Regions from separate parts of the Exiguobacterium sp. s7 genome, predicted to be linked through region 1. Evidence: riboswitches for the same ligand, from Rfam matches in the RefSeq annotation. Region 1 holds a riboswitch; each other region holds the start of a gene.
The links. A riboswitch is a leader RNA that binds a small molecule or an ion and turns the genes downstream of it on or off. The one in region 1 is predicted to bind S-adenosylmethionine.
Positions count from the first base shown of each region.

Region 2: it holds a riboswitch for S-adenosylmethionine, as region 1 does, so the genes downstream of both, KNP79_RS02740 (methionine ABC transporter ATP-binding protein) here and KNP79_RS11510 (aminotransferase class I/II-fold pyridoxal phosphate-dependent enzyme) in region 1, are expected to answer to the same signal.
Region 3: it holds a riboswitch for S-adenosylmethionine, as region 1 does, so the genes downstream of both, KNP79_RS06165 (Na+/H+ antiporter NhaC family protein) here and KNP79_RS11510 (aminotransferase class I/II-fold pyridoxal phosphate-dependent enzyme) in region 1, are expected to answer to the same signal.

Region 1 covers NZ_JACSLO010000009.1:21,034-28,331, reverse strand. Annotated here, with positions in the region: gene KNP79_RS11515 (iron-containing alcohol dehydrogenase) at 1-776, opposite strand, end outside; gene KNP79_RS11510 (aminotransferase class I/II-fold pyridoxal phosphate-dependent enzyme) at 773-1,948, opposite strand; SAM riboswitch class I at 2,026-2,126, opposite strand; gene KNP79_RS11505 (AI-2E family transporter) at 2,302-3,402, shown strand; gene KNP79_RS11500 (MDR family MFS transporter) at 3,667-4,911, shown strand; gene KNP79_RS11495 (peptide MFS transporter) at 5,056-6,549, shown strand; gene KNP79_RS11490 (glutamine synthetase family protein) at 6,599-7,298, opposite strand, start outside.
Region 2 covers NZ_JACSLO010000002.1:27,980-35,277, reverse strand. Annotated here, with positions in the region: gene sufD (Fe-S cluster assembly protein SufD) at 1-408, opposite strand, end outside; gene sufC (Fe-S cluster assembly ATPase SufC) at 421-1,182, opposite strand; gene KNP79_RS02755 (MDR family MFS transporter) at 1,307-2,569, opposite strand; gene KNP79_RS02750 (MetQ/NlpA family ABC transporter substrate-binding protein) at 2,672-3,502, opposite strand; gene KNP79_RS02745 (methionine ABC transporter permease) at 3,533-4,195, opposite strand; gene KNP79_RS02740 (methionine ABC transporter ATP-binding protein) at 4,185-5,213, opposite strand; SAM riboswitch class I at 5,292-5,397, opposite strand; gene KNP79_RS02735 (thioredoxin family protein) at 5,851-6,108, opposite strand; gene KNP79_RS02730 (PTS sugar transporter subunit IIC) at 6,332-7,298, shown strand, end outside.
Region 3 covers NZ_JACSLO010000003.1:210,221-217,518, forward strand. Annotated here, with positions in the region: gene ald (alanine dehydrogenase) at 1-158, opposite strand, end outside; gene KNP79_RS06145 (PucR family transcriptional regulator) at 290-1,513, opposite strand; gene KNP79_RS06150 (divergent PAP2 family protein) at 1,616-2,041, opposite strand; gene trhO (oxygen-dependent tRNA uridine(34) hydroxylase TrhO) at 2,159-3,100, opposite strand; gene KNP79_RS06160 (TVP38/TMEM64 family protein) at 3,323-3,973, shown strand; gene KNP79_RS06165 (Na+/H+ antiporter NhaC family protein) at 3,995-5,296, opposite strand; SAM riboswitch class I at 5,349-5,444, opposite strand; gene KNP79_RS06170 (GGDEF domain-containing protein) at 5,541-7,220, opposite strand.

The sequences.
Region 1 (7,298 bases):
CCCACCTTGTCCCCGTGTAAGAAACGGTGCGTCGACTCGAAGCGACTGAGAGCGTTATGGACCGCATGGCCCACGGCGACCCGTGTCCCGGCGTCACCAAATCCTCCGACGGCACCTCCGATGGCGAGCACGTGATCGACCGCGAAGCGGACGTCATCACTATACGACTCAAAAGCGTGCTCGCTCAAATCAAGTTCGACGAGACGCCCGCACTGCTGGGCCAAGACGAGCCCGGTGTTGACGCCCGCGTCGACCGAGCTGTCACCGCTCAAGTAACGGGCCTCGTAAAACTTCGCGACCGTGTCGATGACACCGGCTCGGAAATATTCATATGGAGAGCGCGAGATGACCCGCGAGTCAACGATGACCCGTTCGATGACGACGCGGAACATGTCGTAGCGGTCGTAGCTCCCGTCCTCCCGATAGACGACGCTGAGAGGCGTGAACGCCGCACAGTTCGAGGCGAGTGTCGGGACGATGATGAGCGGCACGTTCTGTTGATAGGCGACGAGTTTGGCCGTGTCGACGAGCTTCCCGCCCCCGATGGCGATGAGGACATCGACGTCTTCAAAAATCAGCCGTTCGACTTCCTTGTCCGTACACTCCCCACGGAACGTCGTGGCCGGATAGTCCGTGATGGATGGATGGACGGCCCGCACGACTTCGTACCCGTTCTGACCGCGCAGGACGTGGGCACGTCGGCCGTCGACTAAGTCATCAAGACGGTCGAGCGCGTCATCGGCGTGGTCATATTCAAGGACGGCCTGACGAATCATGCCCGCACCTCCTCATAGGCGGCAAACAACCGCTCGATTCGTTCGACGGCCTCATCGATTTTCGGCTCGGGCGAGACGAGGCCGAAGCGGACGTATCCGTTCCCTTCTGAACCGAAGAAATAGCCCGGTGTGACGGCGACTCCTGCCTCGTACAATAACTTACGCGAGAACGATTTGGCATCGCCCTCGGGCACTTTCGCCCAGACGAAGAACGAACCCTCCGGCGGCTCGACGGCCCAACCGGCCCGGTTCAACCCATCGATCAGGCGATCACGCCGTGCCTCATAGAGTCGGGCCAAATCGTCCCGGATGGAGCGTGGGGCCTCGAGCGCGGCGACAGCCGCCGCCTGGATGGCCGAGAACACGCTGACGTGGACGTGGTCCTGATACGTATTGATCGCCTCGATGATGTCCGCGTTCCCGATGGCAAAGGCGACGCGCCAACCGGACATGTTGAACGCCTTCGACATCGTATATACCTCGATCCCGACTTCTTTCGCCCCTTTCGCCTGCAGGAAGCTCGGCGGGACGTGTCCATCAAACCCGATGCTGCCATACGCGAAGTCATGGACGACCATCAAGTCCCGCTCCTGGGCGAACCGAACGGTGTCATCAAAGAAGGCTGGTGTGGCGACGGCCCCCGTCGGATTGCTCGGATAGTTCAAATACATGAGTTTCGCCCCTTCCGTATCGAGCGTCTCATAGTCAGGGAGGAAACCGTGCTCCTCGCGTAAGATGAGATCACGGACGACGGCACCGGCGAGTCGTGCCCCGGAGATGTAGTCGGGATAGCCCGGGTTCGGCAGCAAGATCCCGTCCCCTGGCTCGAGCACACATTGCGGCAACGTGATGAGTCCGGACTTGGAACCGATGAGGATCGCGACTTCCGTCTCGGGATCGACTTCGACGCCGTACTCATTCAAGTAAAACGTCGCCACCGCTTGCTTCAGACGGGCCTGACCGCGGAACGGACCGTATTGATGGGTCGAGGCATCAAGGAGCGCCGTCTGAAGTGCGTCGCAGATTGGGGCGGGCGTCGGCAAATCCGGCGTCCCTTGACCGAGTCGGATGATATCGCGACCGGCCTGTTCAAGTGCTGCGACTTCATCGGCGAGTCCGACAAAATGTTGGGGTGGTAAAGTTTTAAGTAAGTGTGAGCGTCTGTCTGTCATGAATAGTCCTCCTATGCAAAAAACACCCCTTTCCGCGGAAAGGGGTGTCGAGATACGGACGTATTCAAACAACCACCTTTCCATCTCTCAAGGTCACCTTGCTGGAATTAGCACAGTATTGGAACAATCTGTTGCTGAAGCTTCATCGGGCCAGTCCCTCCGCTTCTCTTGATAGAAAGTGTTTTTATATGCGATTTGTCTTTTTGTAATATGTCACTTAGTTAACCAAACGTTACCAATCTTGTCAATCCTTTTTCGAAAATGGGTGTGGCCTATTGAATCCCGATAAAAAAAAGGTCATAGTACAAAGTGAACACTATTCTACAAAATTTAAAAGATGAGGGGATGGACCTTTGGAATTAAATCGTCAATTGATTTGGAAGTTGAGCGTGATCGGATTGATTCTGCTCGTCCTATGGAAAGTCATCAGTGAACCGGACACGATTTCTAGTGTGTTGCACTACACGTTCCAGTTGCTGACGCCGATTATCATGGGAATTGCCATCGCGCTGCTCCTGAATACCGTCCTGTCCTATATAGAAGAACGGTTTCAATTAAAACGCTATCAAGGTTTGCTGATCGTTTATATCGTCTTCATCGGGATTCTTGTCATCTCCGCTGTGACATTGTTCCCGCGCATCTACTCGAGTGTGGCCTCACTCATCGAAGAGCTCCCGTTCTACATCCGACAGATTGACGGGTTCCTCGCCAAGTTGAACACGTACTTGAAAGAGTACAACGCGACGATCGCCCAAGCCATCGATTTCAGCCGCTTCGAGGAACGTTACTCGGGCTGGGTCGAGACCGCCGTCTTGTCGTCGGTCAGCTACGTGTCGAGCTTCACGATGACGCTCATCAATTTCTTGATTGGGATCGTCATCTCAATCTATCTGTTAAAAGACAAAGAGGTTTTTGCCCGCATGTTCAAGCGGCTGTTGTATGCGATGTTCCCGGTCGCGTCGGCTAAGACGACGATCGACATCTTTCAAGAGATGGATTACATCTTCAAACGCTATATCATCGGGAAGTCGATCGACTGCCTCATCATCGGGGTGTTGGCCGTCGCCGGTCTGTTGATCATCGGGGCACCTTACGCGCTTCTACTCGGCGTCATCGTCGGCGTCTTGAATTTTATCCCGTACGTCGGTCCGCTGCTCGGGATGATTCCGGCGTTCATCATCACCTACTTCTATGACCCGTTCACGGCGCTCATCGTCCTCTTGTTCATCTTCTTGTTGCAACAATTCGACGGACTCTGGCTCGGCCCGAAGATTCTCGGCGACAGCGTCGGCATCACCCCGTTTTGGGTCATCACCTCGATCATCATCGGGGGTAGCCTGTTCGGTCTCGTCGGGATGTTCATCAGTGTACCGGTCACGGCGATGATTCAAGTCGTGTTCTCTCGGTTGATCGACTACCGGCTCAGCCGAAAGAATTTGAACGAATTATTATGACACATTGACGATTTATGTTGACACATTTCACGGAAATATCATAATCTTGAAGAGAAGACAGTCCAATGCAGAAAGGAGAGGTACCGATGTCAGTCATTCAACGCTCGCACGTCCAAGTTCATATTGACCGGCAGGCGCCTCTCCGTGATTTGAATCCGTGATGTCGCCTGCCTTCCGAGGCATGCCTAAGATCGTAGGGACGCGTATGCCTTTGTGCATGCTGCGTCCCTTTTCTTATTCTATCAACTAAAGCAGGTGACCTTAATGATTCAATCACTCAAACAGCTCGACCGTAACATTTGGATCCGCTTCCTCGGAGAGACGATCACCGGTGTCATGATGTTCATGATCGCACCGTTCCTCGTCCTCTACTATAGCGACAAGCTCGACAGTTATATCCAGGTCGGGGTCATCATGGCGACCGGACCGATCATGGCGCTCATCGGATCGGTCGTCGGTGGACGGCTCGCAGACCTGTATGGCCGCAAACCAATCATGATGGCTGCCATTCTTGGCGACGCCCTCGCCCTCGTCGGTTTCGCCTTCGCAGAAACGTTTTGGCCGCTCCTTCTCTTGAACGCCATGCTCGGTTTGACGAACTCATTGTTCCACCCGGCCGCAAGCGCGATGGTAGCCGATGTGACCGAGCCCGAACAGATGAACGAGGCGTTCGGTCTGTTGCGGATGGGGCACAATATCGGGGCTGCATTCGGCCCGCTCCTCGGGAGTGCCGTCCTCTTTATCGACCGGCAGTATATCTTCTACTCGGCCGCTCTCGTCTTCGTCTTGTACGCACTCGTCCTCGGTCGCTTCATCCGGGAGTCACTCCCAGAGACGACCGATGTCGACACGCCGTCGAACCGGGATGTCCTGCGCGTGTTCTACAATGACAAGGTGTTCCTCGTGTTCATCTTTGCCGGTGTCTTCATCTCGATGGGCTTCTCGCTCATCGAGAGCATGCTGCCCCTCTTCTTGAGAGAGTCGATGCCATCGTACACCGATCGTGAGAACCCGTTCGCCTATATGCTCGCCTTGAACGGCATCATGGTCGTGTTGTTCCAGTTCCCGATCGCTTCGAAACTCGGCCGCAAGCCGTTCGGCAACGTCATGCTCGCCGGGGCGACCATCTTCGGGGTCGGCATGATTCTGATCGCCGTCATGCCGCGTCTCCTCTATTCACTCGGGACACCGTACCTCGTTCTCGTCAGCGTCTTGCTCGCGGTGTACGCCTTCTATACGCTCGGCGAGATGATCATGTCCCCGGTCCAACAGACGTTCATCGCCTTGATCGCTCCGGAGAATATGCGCGGTGCCTACAACGGGGCCGCCAGCATCCAATGGTTGATCGGTGGGGTGACCGCACCGATCATGGCAAGCTTGTTCTTCGACCAACGCGCCGGACATATCGCGTTGATCCTCGTCGGGGCGGCCAGCTGCGTGTCGGGACTCATCTATTGGCAACTTGGACGCCGCGTCAGCGCAGCCGAAGCGAAACAAAAGACAGCTTGACTTATAAAACCACACTGAACCTAGTCGTTTAGTGTGGTTTTTGATTTCGTTCGAATATCATTAAATTTTGAATTTTTCATTCGTTTATTCTTTACAAACATAATGATTCTTTTTTATGATGATACGGTTAAGGAGGGATCTTTCATGGAAAGGATCGATAAACAGAAAATTGTGGACAGCGTGCCACAAAAAGGTTTTTTCGGACAGCCTAAAGGCTTGTTCACGCTATTCTTCACTGAGTTTTGGGAACGGTTCTCGTATTACGGGATGCGCGCCATCCTCGTGTTCTACATGTACTACGAGGTATCTGAGGGCGGTCTCGGTCTCGACCAGAATGTCGCCTTGTCAATCATGTCGGTATACGGCGCACTCGTCTACATGTCGGGGGTCATTGGGGGATGGCTCGCCGACCGTGTCTTCGGGACGTCTCGGGCCGTCTTCTTCGGCGGCGTGTTCATCATGCTCGGTCATATCGTCTTGTCGATTCCAGGCAGCCTGACGTTCTTGTTCATCTCGATGGCGTTGATCGTCATCGGTACGGGCTTGTTGAAACCGAACGTTTCAAGCATCGTCGGTGACCTGTATCACGAGACGGACCGTCGTCGTGACGCCGGGTTCAGCATCTTCTATATGGGGATCAACCTCGGTGCCTTCATTTCACCTTTGATTGTCGGTGGGGTCCAAAAGAGCTACGGCTTCTATTGGGGCTTTGCACTCGCCGCGGTCGGGATGTTCATCGGTCTCGTCGTCTTCCTCGTCACGAAGAAAGGCAACCTCGGTCTTGCCGGTTCATATGTGCCGAACCCGTTGACGCCGTCTGAGAAGAAAAACGCGATCAAGTATACGACGATCGCGGTCGTCCTCATCGGGGGCCTGTTGGCCGTGCTCATCCCGCAAGGTTTGTTCACGATCAACACGTTCATCGGCCTCGTCGGTGTGTTCGGGATCGCCATTCCGACGATTTACTTCATTATCATGTATCGCAGTCCGAAAACGACGGAAGTCGAACGGTCACGAATCATCGCCTACATCCCGCTCTTCATCGCCTCGGTCATGTTCTGGGCGATTCAAGAGCAAGGGGCGACGATTTTGGCCAGCTATGCCGACAAGCGGACCGACCTTGAATTTTTAGGGATCACGCTCTCACCGGCCTGGTTCCAGTCGCTCAACCCGCTGTTCATCATCATGCTCGCACCGGTGTTCGCATGGCTTTGGGTCCGACTCGGTGACCGTGAGCCGAGCATCCCGACGAAATTCGCGTTCGGGATCTTGTTCGCAGGGTTAAGTTTCTTGGTGATCTTGCTCCCGGCCTATTTCGGGGGCCCGGACACGCTCGTCAACCCGCTCTGGCTCGTCCTTAGCTACTTTATCGTCGTGCTCGGTGAGCTCAGCCTGTCGCCGGTCGGTCTGTCGGCGACGACGAAACTCGCCCCGGCCGCTTTCTCGGCCCAGACGATGTCGCTCTGGTTCTTGTCGAACGCGGCGGCGCAAGGGATCAACGCTCAGCTCGTCCGTTTCTATTCACCGGAGAACGAGATGCTCTACTTCGGGATTATCGGTGGCGCGGCCATCGTGCTCAGTCTGATCCTGTTCGCACTCGCCCCGGTCATCAAAAAGTATATGCGCGGTATTCATTAAGCGTAAAAGCCCATTCCTCGGCCGAGGAATGGGCTTTTGTATGTTTTGCTTATTTACGGACTTGGATGAGCGACAAGTAGCGGTCGATCAAGTCATGGTTGAAGTAATCGTGGAACCGGTCCGACTTGAGCGATTGGATCGACTCATGGAACGTCGCCGGGAGTGACGAGATGCCTTGACTCTCGATTTGTTTGGCCGAGTACTCAAACAAGTCGTCCTCGTTCGGTGATGACGGCTCAAGCTGTTGCTCGATCCCTTCGAGTCCAGCGTAAATCAGGGCCGCGAGGGCGAGATATGGGTTGGCGCTCGGGTCTGGGTTACGGACTTCGACGCGTGTCGCACTGCCGCGTGACGCCGGGATTCGAATCATCGAACTGCGGTTCGACGGGCTCCAACAGATGTTGACCGGTGCCTCGAAGCCTGGAACGAGACGTTCATATGATTCTGGGAGCGGGTTCGTGAAGATGGCCGTCGCACGGGCATGCTTCAAGATGCCTTCGATGAAATGACGGGCTGTGACCGACAGGCCGTAATCCGACTCCGGCTCTTCGAACGCGTTGACCGTCGGATTGCCGTCCTTGTCGTTCTTCCAGACCGAGATGTTGAGGTGCATTCCCGAACCGTTCACGTCGCGGAGCGGTTTCGGCAAGAACGACACTTTCGCGTTTTTCTCTTGGGCTGCCAACGTGACGATTTCTTTGAAGAACTGGATGTTGTCGGCCGTATGCAACGCGTCATCGTACTTGATG
Region 2 (7,298 bases), on a different contig from region 1:
CAACGCAGACAAACGTTCTTCGTCCACGCGGACACCTTCCGTCATGAAGTACTTCTCGACGAGGTCCGGATGTTGTTCCATCGCTTCGTTGATACCCATGAAGAGGACACCTTCTGGCGTCACGAGTTCGTTGTAGACCACATGACCGTTGCGTTCAACGAGCACGTTTGTACGGTGGTCTCCAAGAAGTGCTTCGATTTCAGGCGTCAAGCCGTCGTGCTTCGTGAGCTCGACGTCTCCAGAGACGAAGTCCCATTTATCAATCTTGATCTTTTCAACTTTTGGCAAGGCGAGAGTCGGCGCAAGTTCTGCTGCTTCTTTGCGACGGTTGACCATAAATGCCGGTCCACCGAGCGCCTCTGCACGTGCCGCTACTGCTTGTGCATCCAATTCAAATTGTACGGTCATCGTACAGCCTCCTTACGCTTCTGTGTCTACTGTCATTCCAAGATCTTGCTTCACCCAGTCGTAACCTTCTGCTTCGAGTCGTTGTGCAAGCTCTTTGCCACCTGACATGACGATTTTACCGTCCATCATGATGTGAACAAAGTCTGGCTCGATGTAGTTAAGGAGACGTTGATAGTGCGTGATGATCAAGCAGCCGAACTCTTCGTTGCGCATTTCGTTGACGCCTTTGGCGACGACTTTGAGCGCATCGATGTCGAGACCTGAGTCAATTTCATCGAGGATGGCGATGTTCGGTTTAATCATCATCATTTGAAGAATCTCGTTACGTTTTTTCTCTCCGCCTGAGAAGCCTTCGTTCAAATAGCGGTGTGCCATTGCTGAAGGGATCTCGAGGACGTCCATTTTCGCATCGAGTTCACGGATGAACTTCATGAGTGAGATTTCTTGTCCTTCTTCGCGGCGTGAGTTGATTGCTGAACGCAAGAAATCGGCATTCGTGACACCACTGATTTCAGCAGGATACTGCATCGCGAGGAACATTCCGGCTTGCGCGCGCTCGTCAACTTCCATGTCGAGTACGTCTTCGCCGTTCAAATCGACGCTTCCGCCTGTTACTTCATACAATGGATGTCCCATAAGTGCCGATGCGAGTGTAGATTTACCCGTCCCGTTAGGACCCATGATGGCGTGAATTTCGCCACCTTTAATTTCAAGATTAAGACCTTTGACGATCTCTTTTCCTTCGATTGAGACGCGGAGGTCATCAATTTTCATGTGTGGTACGTTAGACATTCGGATACCCCTTCCGTTTTCTCGCCATTTTTGGCGTAGATTAGATATATTCTAATCTTAATCTAGGCAATTTTTTATTTCAAGCGACTCACCTTATTATTCATTCTCAATAAAACTTAAATGTTGAGAATGAGAATATCGGGAAATCAAGACTTAATCCAACTTTTTCCTCGATTAAGGCCAAACTTGCTTTCCGTTCTTTCAAGGCGCCGGCGAAGAAGAAGGCGCCGCAAGCCGTCAACACGGCCAAGCTTCCAAACACTGGCAACGCGGCGTTATCAAACCCATCGAGCAACACCCCACCGATGACGGGGCCGATCGTCTGACCGAGCGCCGTCAACCCCATCGCCCCGAAATACGTCCCGCGCAGATGAGCCGGTGCCAATTCGTCCGTCAATACGTCCGTCATCGTGAACATAAGCACCTCACCGATTGTGAAGATGACCATCGCGATGAACAACACCCACGTCTCGGTCGCAAAACCGATGAGCAGGAGCCCCGTCGACAGCGTCCCGACGCCGAAAAAGAGTGACTTGATCGGCGACACGCGAATCCCGAAGCGCATGATCGGATATTGGACGACGAGGACGGTGATCGCATTGACCGTCAACAGATAGGCGAACAAACGTGAGCCATCACTGAAGCCGTCATGGAACGCGATGAACTGCGGCAACGTCGCATTGAACTGACTATAGCCGATGATGGCGAAAATCATCCCGATGATGACGTAGCGGAACGTCTTATCTTGTTGTAACACACGGAACGTCTCCGTCAAGCGCGGCCGGACTTTGACGCCGTCCCCTTCCTCGAACGGATATTTCCGGAACAGCGTCGAGATGACGAGACCGTATAACACATAGACGCCCGTGACGACGAAGAAGGCGCTCTTCGCCCCGGTGAGCGACAACACGACCGCGAGCAACGGACCGATCGCCGCCGCGATATTGATTAAAAAGTAGCGGACATTGTAGACGATGACGCGCTGGTCCGGTTGCGTCGTGTCGCTGATGAGCGCGCGGGACGCCGGTTCGAGGAACGACCGCGACACGCCCATAAGTACCGAGAACATGTAAAACCAAAATAATTCCGTCACGAGCGCGAACCCGCTGAACGTGATCGCGTTCAAGGCGATCCCGATGAGCATCAACTGTTTGCGCCCATAGCGGTCAGACAGCGTGCCCCCGAAAAAGCTCATGAACAACCCCGATAGCGCCGAGATGGCGAACACCGTCCCGATGACACTCGCCGAGAAGCCAAGCGTCGCAAGATAAATCGCAAAAAACGGCATAACAAAAAATGTCGACAGCCGGGCAAAAAATGTACCAAATAAGACACCCAGCGTCAGCGGATGAATGTGTCGTATGTTCATCCGGATCCCCCCTTTTTCTACATATATGTAGTGTACTTCTATTGGTGCGTCAAAACTACTCCAAACAAAAAAGGCCCGGGATGTCCCGAGCCTTGACGACAATTATTGTTTGACCGGTACGACTGCACCTTTGTATTCGTCCAAGATCCACTGTTGTGTCTCTTCTGACGTGAGAACTTCAAGGAGTGCCTTGACGCGCTCGTCGTCTTCGTCGCCTTCACGTGTGACGATCAAGTTGACGTAAGGTGAGTCTTCGCCTTCGAGGGCGATCGCGTCTTCGAGCGGGTTGAGGCCGGCATCGATCGCGTAGTTCGTGTTGATGAGGACCGCGTCCCCTTCACCGTTGTTGAACGCTTGCGGGAGAAGTGCCGCTTCAACGTCCGTCTTGAACTCCAAGTTTTTCGGATTGTCGACGATGTCTGAAACCGTCGCGTCCGTCGTCTTGCCTTCTGCGAGCGTGAGTAAGCCTTCTGATTGGAGCATCGTGAGGATTCGTCCGTGGTCAGCGACTGACGAACTCATGATGATTTCAGCGCCTTCTGGCAGCTCATCGAGTGATTTGTAGTCTTGTGAGTAGACACCGATCGGCTCGATGTGGACGCCGCCGGCTGATGCGAATTTGTAGTCTTTGTTCTCAGCCATTTGCGACTCGAGGTACGGCTCGTGTTGGAAGTAGTTCGCGTCGAGTTCGCCGTCCGCGAGCGTTTTGTTCGGGAGGACGTAGTCTTGGAACTTCTTGATTTCGAGCGTATAGCCCTTCTCTTCGTAGTCGTCTTGAATGTGCTCTAAAATCTCAGCGTGCGGGACGTTTGACGCACCGACGACGAGCGTCTTGTCATCGCCCGAACCTGATTCTGAATCTCCGCCGCAAGCCGCGAGAATCGTGAGTGCTGAAGCTGCTGTCAATCCGAGTACTGTTTTCCATGATTTCATTATAAAACCCCTCCAAATTTTCTATTTAGATCAAGCGGAACGCTTGTCAATTACTGATACGAGTCGATCGCCGATGAACTGGATGACGAAGACGATAACCAAGATTAAGACGGTCGCGACGAACGTGACGTCACTCTGTGAGCGCTGGAACCCTTCGAGGAACGCCAAGTTCCCGAGTCCCCCGCCCCCAACGACCCCTGCCATCGCCGTATAACCGACGATCGCGACGATCGTGACCGTGATGCCTGACACGATGGCCGGCAATGCTTCTGGGAACAACACTTTATAGACGATTTGCCATTTTGTCGCACCCATCGATTCAGCCGCCTCGATGACGCCGCGGTCGACTTCACGAAGGGCGAGCTCGACCATCCGCGCATAGAACGGAGCCGCACCGATGATGAGCGCCGGCAACGCTGCCGTCGATCCGAGCATCGTCCCGACGACGAGTAACGTGAACGGGATGAGCAAGATGATCAAAATGATGAACGGGATCGACCGGAACACGTTGACGATTGCGCTGATGACCGTGTAAATCGGACGGTTTTTCATCATGAGCGGTTCGTTCGTGACGTATAAGAGCATCCCGAGGGCGAGACCGATGACGAACGTCGCGGCTCCGGCGACGAGCGTCATATAGAGCGTCTCCCACGTTTGCTCGAGCATGACTTGCCAATCTACATTAGGAAACATCGCTTTCTACCTCCACTTCCACTGCCTGCGACCGGATTGAGGCGATGGCCCGCTCGACTTCAGCCGGCTCTCCGATCAATTGGATGAATAATGTCCCGAGGGCACCGACTTGTGACTGCGTCACGTTCCCGCCGATGATGTTGAAGCCGATGTCATGTTGCTTCAACACTTCTGACAGAATCGGTTGCTCGGCCGTCTCGTTCAAGAATTTGAGCTTGACGATTTGACCGCTCGGATAACGCGCTTTCAAGTGCTCGAACGTGAGCGACATGTCTTCGACCGCGCCGATCTGTTTGACGAACTCTTTCGTGATCGGCTGTTCCGGATGTTGGAACACCTCGGCGACTTGTCCGGTCTCGACGACCTTCCCGGCCTCCATGACGGCGACGCGGTGGCAAATCTTTTGGATGACGTGCATCTCATGGGTGATGAGGACGATCGTCAATCCGAGCTTTTTATTGATGCTGACGAGCAGTTCGAGAATCGAATCGGTCGTCTTCGGGTCGAGTGCGCTCGTCGCTTCATCGCAGAGGAGCACTTCTGGATTCGTAGCGAGCGCACGGGCTATCCCGACTCGCTGCTTTTGACCGCCCGATAGTTGCGACGGATAGCTGTCTTCCCGTCCGCCTAAGCCGACGAGTTCGACAAGTTCTTGGACGCGGCGTTTGCGTTCGCTGGCCGGTACCCCGATGAGCTCGAGCGGGAAGCTGATGTTCTCAGCGACCGTGCGCGACCATAATAGGTTGAAGTGTTGGAACACCATCGAGACGTTTTTACGTACCCCGCGTAGTTCCTTAGGCGTGAGCTTCGTCAGCTCGCTGCCGGCGACCACGATTTCACCGCTAGACGGTGCCTCGAGTCGGTTGAGCAAGCGGATGAGCGTCGACTTCCCCGCCCCTGAATATCCGATTATTCCAAAAATTTCGCCGCTTTCGATGGTAAGCGACACATCATCGACCGCCTGGACCCGACCGTTTTTCGTATCGAACCATTTGGCCACATTGCGTAGTTGAATCAATCCATTTCCCTCCTGACAACAAAAAAAGTACGCACGTTTGAGCAAACGTGCGTACTTTATCGGTACGGACAACGATTGCTCTCATCTTCCAAGGTTTACACCTTGCTGGAATTAGCACCATTTCGGATTGCTCCGCGGTTGCTGGGCGTCATAGGGCCAGTCCCTCAGCCTCTCTTGATAAGAGTGGTTGCGTATTTGATTAGCTTTATCATAGCGACACATTATTTTCATGTCAAACTATTTTTTTCAGACAAATTAAAAAAGGTGCCATCCGAGGATGACACAGAACGTAGCAACTTGAGTCACTGAAGGACAACCCATAGATGAACCTCTTTTGCCCGATCAGAGCATTCATCCTTATATGGGGGATTTTTACCCGATCATCACTCGGTCTTCGAACGGACCATGCAATTACGCGACCGGTGCCCCGACGCTTGATTTTTTTGGGGGACAATCGAAGGGAAGGTCCACCTGAAATCGCGTAAGCTCATGCAACGGTTGTTCGAAAACGTCTTGCTGACGGGAAAATCTCGACCTATGTTGTGTTCAAGTAAGATGTTGTAATGAATATATCATTCGTGAACTTTCTGTGTCAACTGATTATTTAAAATTTTCAGATTATTCTAATCATCCTATCTCATTTGACGAAAGATAGGACGTGCTGGACGTTTTGAAACGCATACAAACGATCGCGAACTTGGCCATTTTCCAGCTTCAATAGCGCCGGGACGCTCATGACTTGATACACCTCGAGCTCGTTCGGGATAAAGTTGGCATCGCGCTTTTCAATCTGGAGTTCGGGGTCGACGGCCTCGACGACCGAGAGCATCCGCTCGGCCACGGCGCATGTACCGCACATCGGGGCGTATATATATAAGAATCCGTCAGTAATCATTGTTCTCACCTCTCCTCTAAGTATATGAATCCGGACCGGTCGGTTCAAAAGTTGTGCTCAAATGGAAAATTCTGAACATTTCAACATTTTATATTGACGCTTGCTAGAAAGAGGCATAGTATGGTCATTAACTTTATTGCTTTTGTACATAACAGCATACCAGTAGAAAAGGACAGGTGAATCCCCAATGACGGAAGAGAAGCTTACCAGAAAACAGTTTTTGATGAACGTCTTGAACGGCCTCAGTCTTGCCATCCTCATCGCCCTCATCCCGAGCGCCTTGCTCGGTGAATTAACGAAAGCCATCTTACCTTATGTTCCGTCACTGCAGTTCATCTTAGATGCGACGACAATCGCGATGCGTCTCTTACCGGTCATCATCGGTGTCGCCGTCGCCATGCAGTTCGGACGCTCGGCACTCGAGGCCGGCACGATCGGCATCGCGACCCAAGTCGGGAGCGGCGCCATCCGCATCGAAGAAGGGGCGTTCCTCATGGCTGGAATCGGTGACGTCATCACGGCCGGTGTGACGGCCGCTCTCGCGACGTTCCTCGTCATGCAGTTGTCGCCACGCTTGAAGACATACACGGTACTCGTCTTACCGATGACGGTCATCGTCGTCGCCGGAGGAATCGGGGCGTTCCTGCTCACTTACATCTCACAAATCACCACATACGTCGGGACGATCATTATGACGATGACGGAACTGCAGCCGATTGTGATGGGTATGTTGATCGCGATGGCGTTCTCGCTCATCATCGTCTCGCCAATCTCGACGGTCGGCATCGCCACAGCGATCAGTCTGTCTGGTGTCGCGGCCGGGGCCGCCAACTTAGGGGTCGTCGCCGCCGGCTTCGGTCTCGCCATCGCCGGCTGGCAGATGAACGCGACGGGAACGTCGATCGCCCACTTCCTCGGGTCACCGAAGATTCAAATGGCGAACTTCGTCCGTCGTCCGATCATGATGTTGCCCGTACTCGCCAATGCGGCCATCCTCGGAGCGCTCGCAGGCATCCTTCGGATCGAAGGCACGCCGATCAGTGCCGGTTTCGGCGTCTCCGGCCTCATCGGGCCAATCAACGCCTTGCATTTGATGCCGGGAGGGTTCGCGCTCTGGAACGTCATGCTCGTCATCGTCTTGTTCGGACTCATCCCGATAACGCTCGGAATCATCTTCTACCGCCTGTTCA
Region 3 (7,298 bases), on a different contig from region 1:
GCATCGACATACTCCATGTTCGTGAAGCCGCTCCCGACACCGGCTTCCGTCTCGACGAGAACCTCGTGTCCAAGCTCAGTTAATACGGCTGCACCCATCGGCGTCAAGGCGACGCGGTTTTCATTGTTTTTGATTTCTTTCAATACCCCGATTTTCATGTAAAGTTCCCCTTTCTCTCTACTGATACAATTTGTTCACACCTCTAGTATAGCCCCATCCGAAAACGCTGTCTTTAGCATGGATTCTAAAAATGACAATGCCCACTTTGTGAAAAATCACAAAGCAGGCATCAATCATCTTGTCGGTATTGGCCTGCCTTGATGGCGAGGTAAACAGCGGCTCGTTCGGGCAGTGAGACTTGCGTAATATTCGTCAGTTCCTCGATGCGGCGAATCCGATAGAGCACGGTATTCGGGTGGATGTGAAGATGGGCGGCGACGCGTTTGACGTTCCCATCAAAATAGAAATACCACTCGAGCGTCGTGACGAGCTCGGTATGATGGGCGACATCATATGCCTGCAAACGCTCGATGGTCGGATGCGTTTCGAGCCGAAGCCCGATTCGGCGAGCGAGATCTGGGACGAGCTGATAAATCCCGATTTGTTCGAACGTGTGCGTCGCGGCAAGCTCATAGGGGAACTTCCGACGAAGCGACGTGACCTGTCGTGCTTCTTCCATCGCGGCATACAGCATGTCGCTCTCAAAGAAACGACGGCTGACGCCTAAACGTGGATCGACTTCCGTGAATTTCTCTCGGAGCTGTGTCTCGAAGCGATTGGCCCACTGCAAAAGTGCCGTCTCTTCCTCGGCTAACTCCGATTTCATATAATGCCAGACGAGTAGCTGTTGACCATCGATGGCGTGCAACACGACCTCGATCGCTTGTTGGGTCGCGAGAACATAAAACAATCGCTCCGCCAGCTGTGGGGTGATCGGTTGGCCGCACTCGATGATGGTGAGTCGGCTGGCGACAGCAATCGGGGCGAGTTCGTTCAAACGATCGCGATGAGCGGGCGACAAATTGGGGCTGGCCAACACCTCTAAAAAGAAACGCTCGAGCTCGGCATCGATGCGCCGCTCATGCATGGCGATGGTCATGAGCAATTTTTTAGCGATGCTCGCGCCTTCTTTTAACACAGTGAGCTCTTGTTCCGAGAACGGGGTCGTTCGGGCCAGGCTCCAAATATAACCGAGCACATCGTCCTGTTGTTTGATAACGACAGCGGCACGTTCGCCTAAACCGACAGCCACCCGGGCTGGGATGACGACCGGTTCGTCTCGGTCGATCACTTCTTGCAGGATTCCACTTTCCCATAAGTCCTCGATGACCGCTTCCGGCACACGACGGCCGATGATGGTCGCGATGCGGGCCGGGTCGGTCGAGTCGGGGTGGGTGCTGTAGGCGAGCAACTGGTGGTGGCGATTTTCAATCGTGATTGGGGCCCGAATCGCTTGTCCGATTGCTTCGGCGAGTGTATCGAGCGATTCATAAGATTTCTGCAAAAAAGGCATGTCGATTCCTCCTCTCTCTCACTATACCGTCTCTGTTGTGAAAGTTCACAAAAAGATGGAAGTGTTTTGAGAAGAAGGGGCGACATGCCTCTAAAATTCAGCTTAAATCGGGAAAAACAATCCGATGACGAGACCGAGCAGGGCACCGACGATGACTTGGAACGGGGTGTGACCGACCAACTCATTTAAAATCGGTGTCTCATGTTTGATGCCTTTGAAATAGTCGTTCAACAAACGGGCTTGGAACCCGACCGCTTGCCGGACACCGGTCGCATCGTACATGACGATCGTCGCGAAAATCAGGGCGAGCGCGAACATGCTGGAGTCGAGCCCTTCGATACGCCCGATCACGGTCGTCAATGCGACGACGGTCGAGGAGTGGGAACTTGGCATCCCACCTGAGGCAAACATGATTTCAAGTTCAAAATCTCGTGTTTTAATGAGTTCGGTTACGAGCTTGGCCGCTTGGGCGATGAACCACGCGAGCAAGGCGGCGAGTAAAGGTTCGTTAAAGAGCAATCGATTCACTTCCTGTCTGACAATGGTATCTACACTATACCCGATTCTTTCAGGCACTAGACGTAAAGTTTTTGTCAAAAAAAGCACCTCGAGCATAGGCTCGAAGTGCTTCTCGGTCGATTTTTGTTACCCGACGACGCCTTCAGTCTCCTGAAGTTTGTCCGCGATATTCTCGATGATATAGCGGTTACGTGGATGCTCCTGGCACTCTTTCGAGCATGAACGCATTTGTTTCGGTTCACACTCTTCACAACAGAAGTGTTGAGCATTACACACCGGGTTGGCACAATTAACGTAACGGACCGTCTTCGTCCCACAGTGCATGCACTCGGAAACAACCGACGGATTGACCGTGTTGACTGGGACGTTGATGCGCTCGTCAAAGACGTAGAGCTCGCCTTCCCAATTTTCGCCTTTCGTGGCGTCGTCTTTGCCGTACATGGCGACGCCGCCTTTTAGGTGGAAAATGTTGTCGTGACCTTGGTCACGCATATATGCGGTAAATTTCTCGCAACGGACGCCTCCGGTACAGTACGTGAGTAAGGTTTTCCCTTCGTAGAGGTCCTTGTTCTCTTCGAGCCAATCTGGCATGTAACGAGAAGCCTCTACGTCGATTTTGATCGCATTTTTAAAGTGACCAAGATCGTACTCGTAGTTGTTACGAACATCGAGGATGACGACATCGTCGCGATTCATCATCTCTTTCCATTCTGCCGGTTCGAGGTACGCACCGTGCTGTTTAGGAACGTCGAACTCACCATCAAAGCGCCACGTCACAAGCTCTTTCTTATGACGGACAAAGATTTTTTTGAACGCATGCTCTTCGACTTCATCGATTTTGAACTCGATATCGCTGAAAAGCGGGTTCGCTTTCAAGTCGTTCATGTATTGCTCGGTCTGTTCCCAAGTCCCAGAGCACGTTCCGTTGATTCCTTCGGAAGAAATCAAGATCCGTCCTTTGATGCCAAGGTCCTTACAATACTTGAGGTGCTCTTGTGTGAGCGTTTCTGGGTCTTCGATGTTGACGTACTTATAGTACAGCAAGACCCGCATTGGTTTTGTTTCCATGTTATTACTCCCCTGTGTTCAGTTTTTTGCAGGAAAACGAACGTTGGGTTGTGTCGTTCGACGAGCGGACTTGCCTGCAACCACAAGTCCATATTATATGATAGATATCACAGCGAAATTTCGCAAATACTTTTTATTTTTTTTACTGGCGTGCAGGGGGATGCGTCTTCCTGAGCGAAATCGGGTAAAAGGTATTAATGAAAGTCGAAGGTGGAAACTGATATGCTCACATCACTCCAACAATGGATTATCCAACTGATTGAATGGCTGCAAGAGCTTCCGGGAGGCCCATGGGCAGGACTAGGGGCGCCGTTCCTTGAGGCGATCTTTCCATTTCTTCCGCTCGTCCTCATCATTTCGGCGAACGCGGCCACGTATGGGTTCTTGCTCGGGACGTTATTGTCTTGGGTCGGTAGTTTACTAGGGACGATTCTTGTCTTTACAGCCGTCCGTTACGTATTCCGTAAACCGATGACACGGTGGCTCGAAAAACATAAACAAGGGGTATATTGGCTGGAACGCATCAACCATATGAGCCCGATCTCGCTTGGGTTTTTATATTCGCTCCCGTTCATCCCGGTCAGTTTGATCACATACTTACTTGCCCTCATTCAAATGCCGCTTCGGACATTCATCATGGCGGCGGGGTTCGGGAAACTGCTTGTCGTCTTGATTTTTTCGGTCATTGGTGACCAGTGGGAAGAGTTTATTCAAAGTCCGTTCCGCTTATCGATGCTTGGACTGTTACTGTTTGTTCTTTGGGCGATCAGCCGTGGCCTCGAGGAATTGCTCAAGCGGCGCGCCTTCAAAAAACGCAACGAACAACTTCAACGTGAACGTGAAACGAAACGTCAAACGACCCTTCGAAGCTAGTGCTTCAAAGGGTCGTTTTGGTCAGGCGCGCTTTTTGAAACGCGGGAAGTTAAAGACGATGGCCAGCCCTCCGCAAATGAAGAGCAGGAATGGATAGAACATATACGGGACGAGCGCTGGTGACGCCGTATTCGTCAATTCGGCGGCGATGAGCAGCTGTGCCCCATAAGGCAACAGGCCTTGGACGCCACACGAGAAGATGTCGAGCACACTCGCTGATTTCTTTCGCTCGATGTCATACGTGTCGGCGATATTGGCGGCGAGCGGACCGGCCACGAGAATCGAGATCGTGTTGTTCGCCGTCGCAACGTTCGTCGCGCTGACGAGCCCGGCGATGCTCCATTCGGCACCGGCACGTTTTTGAATCCGCGACGTGAGCGCGTCACGCAAGTAAGTGAGCCCGCCGTTATGCGAGATGAGTCCGACGAGTCCGCCCATGAGGAGCGTCAAGAGCGAAATCTCGGCCATACCCATCATCCCGTCTGCCATAGCCGTGACGTATGAAGTGACAGCCAAACTCCCATCGATCAAACCGATGATGCCGGTCAAGGCAATCCCGCCAAGCAAAACGAGAATGACGTTCAACCCGGTCAAGGCGAGAGCGATGACGGCGAGGTATGGAATGAGTTTATACCATTCGAACGCGGCTGCATCGACAGTCGATTCTCCACTCGATAACACCGATAAGAGGACGATTGTGATAAGGGCGGCCGGGAGGACAATCCAAAAGTTGGTTCGGAATTTGTCACGCATATTGGTACGCTGGGTCCGGACGGCAGCGATTGTCGTGTCCGAGATGAACGACAAGTTGTCCCCGAACATGGCACCACCGACGACGGCAGCCGCCGCGATGGCGATATTGACGACACTTTCTTCGTGGATACCGAGCGCGATCGGGGCGAGGGCGGCAATCGTGCCCGTCGACGTTCCCATCGCCATCGAGATGAAAGCCGCGATGACGAATAAACCGCTCAGTAGAAGCGAGGACGGTAAAAATGTCAGCGCCGCATTGACGGTCGCGTCGATTGCGCCGATTGCTTCGGCGACACTCGAGAACACTCCGGCGAGCAAGAAGATGAAGACCATGATCAAAATGCCGGGGTTCCCCGCACCTTGGGCGACACGCTCGACCGTCTGAGTGACGCTGCCTTTCGTCATCATCGCCGCGACGATGACCGCGATCAACGCCGCGATCAGGACCGGGAATTTATAAAAGTCGTTATAGTAGATGCCTGCCCCGATAAAGAAGACGAGGAAGACGAGCAAAGGCAATAGTGCCCATTTGTTAGCTGTCGGTTGTTCCAATCGATTCACCTCATTCATAAAATAAAAAGAGAGCCTTCTGAAAAAAGGCTCTCTCTACAAGAAAACACTTTTTTCATCTTTCGAGCAGACTGCTCGCTGGATTTGGCACAGGTTACCCGCTGCCGAGACGTCACTGGGCCAGTCCCTCAGTCTCTCTTGATAAAAAAGTTGTGATATTTAATTATAAGACACGTTCCCTAACGTACCTGTTTCAAATCCGCTTGTCAATAGCAAACCCCCACGCGGTGAACGTGGGGGTGAGTCAGGTCGTTAAGAAATTGTAATGGGCGACGCGGTTGCGTCCGGCGTACTTCCCGCCGACGTAGAGGGCCCGGTCAGCGTTACGGATCGTATCGTCGAGGCGTTTGTCACCGAACGCCTGAATCGTGTCGACACCGATCGAAGCGGTGACGGGGATATCGATTCCGTCGACGTGGAACGGTTTGTTCTCGATTTGTTGCCGGATCCGTTCGGCGATCTCGATTGCCTGTTCGACATCGCAACGATTCAATAGCAAGATGAACTCTTCACCGCCGTAACGGGCGGCAAAATCTTCGGTGCGGAGTGCCTGGCGAATCCGCCGTCCAAACTCTTGGAGCACACTGTCCCCGACTTGATGTCCGTGCACATCGTTGATTTTTTTGAAAAAGTCGATGTCGAGCATCGCGACCGAAATCGGATACATCGAACCGTCCGAGATTTGTTGAATCCCGTATTCGTAAAACGCGCGTGCATTCGCGAGCAGCGTCAAGCTGTCGGTCCGACTTTCCGTGTAAAGACGGTCGCGCTCATGGCAACGGCTGATCGTCCGGTTGAACGACTTGAGAAGTTTGACGATTTCACGTTGGATGGTCGGGGGATACCCATAGACGTGTTCACCCGTCATGACGAGCCACGTGCGAATCCCTTCGATCTCCTCGGACCGAACCGAGATGAAACTATGATAGTCGTCGTCAAATTCGTTCGACAGTGGTGCGTCCCATTCGAAGCGCATCTCATATTCGACCGAGGCTTCGTTCGGATAAGCGTGATCGAGCAAATCGAACACGATGTGACGGTCAATCGGCTGACGCGTCTTCAAATCAAAGTACAGGGTACGGTCGAACAGTTTAAACTCGACGAACCCTTCGTCATAGTGATTGAGCCGCTCACATTGACTGAGAAACACTTCGATGGCTTGCGCCTCGCTCTGCGATAACGACACGGCTTCTTTTGCCTCATCATACTGTTCAATCAACGATTTAAAGGCGTCTTGCCGGCCTTTTTGGATGATGAGCCGCTTGATGAAGAACGTCAACGCGGCAGCGATGCTACTGACGACTAGTAAATTCGTCTCCCGGAACAACGAGGCCGCCAAAATGAAGACGAGACTGACGATATACGTATAAAACGCGATGCTCAGAAAATCGCGGACCGGGATGTCGACGCGGAACCACCAACCGACTTGATACTTTTGCACGACCGTGTTCAAGATGATGGCCAGAATCAAACCGGCGAGCGGCAGGAACGAGTCTTGAGAATAGAAGCCGAGACCGGTCACACCACCAAGCGCCAAGTAAACACCGGCTGGGATGGCAATCTCCAAGAAAGACGTGATGGCGTTCCAAGGATACGTGAAGCGGAAGCGTCGAAGCGCGACGCGCGGTTTCAAGTTGACGAACTGGAAGACGAGGAGACCAATCTGATTGACGAAAAGCGCCGTCTCGAAATCAAAAAACAAGAAAATGATGAGGACGATACTTTCCGAAAACGTGAAGTAGACGCCTTTCCGTTCGATGGAGTCCATTTGAAAAATGATGACAAGGAGCGCGATCAAGATGAACGGCAACGGCTCGATGGCGGGTATGTTCAATACGCCTGTGGCGAACAAGGTGATTGTCGATATGAGTAAAACACTCCATATGCTCCAACCAAGGACGGACATCTTGCGAAAATGGTTCATGGTTCCCTCCTATGTGGGAAAATTCGATATGTATGGTAGGAGATTCGGCACAATCATGCCCGAGTCCTGCCTATTCAT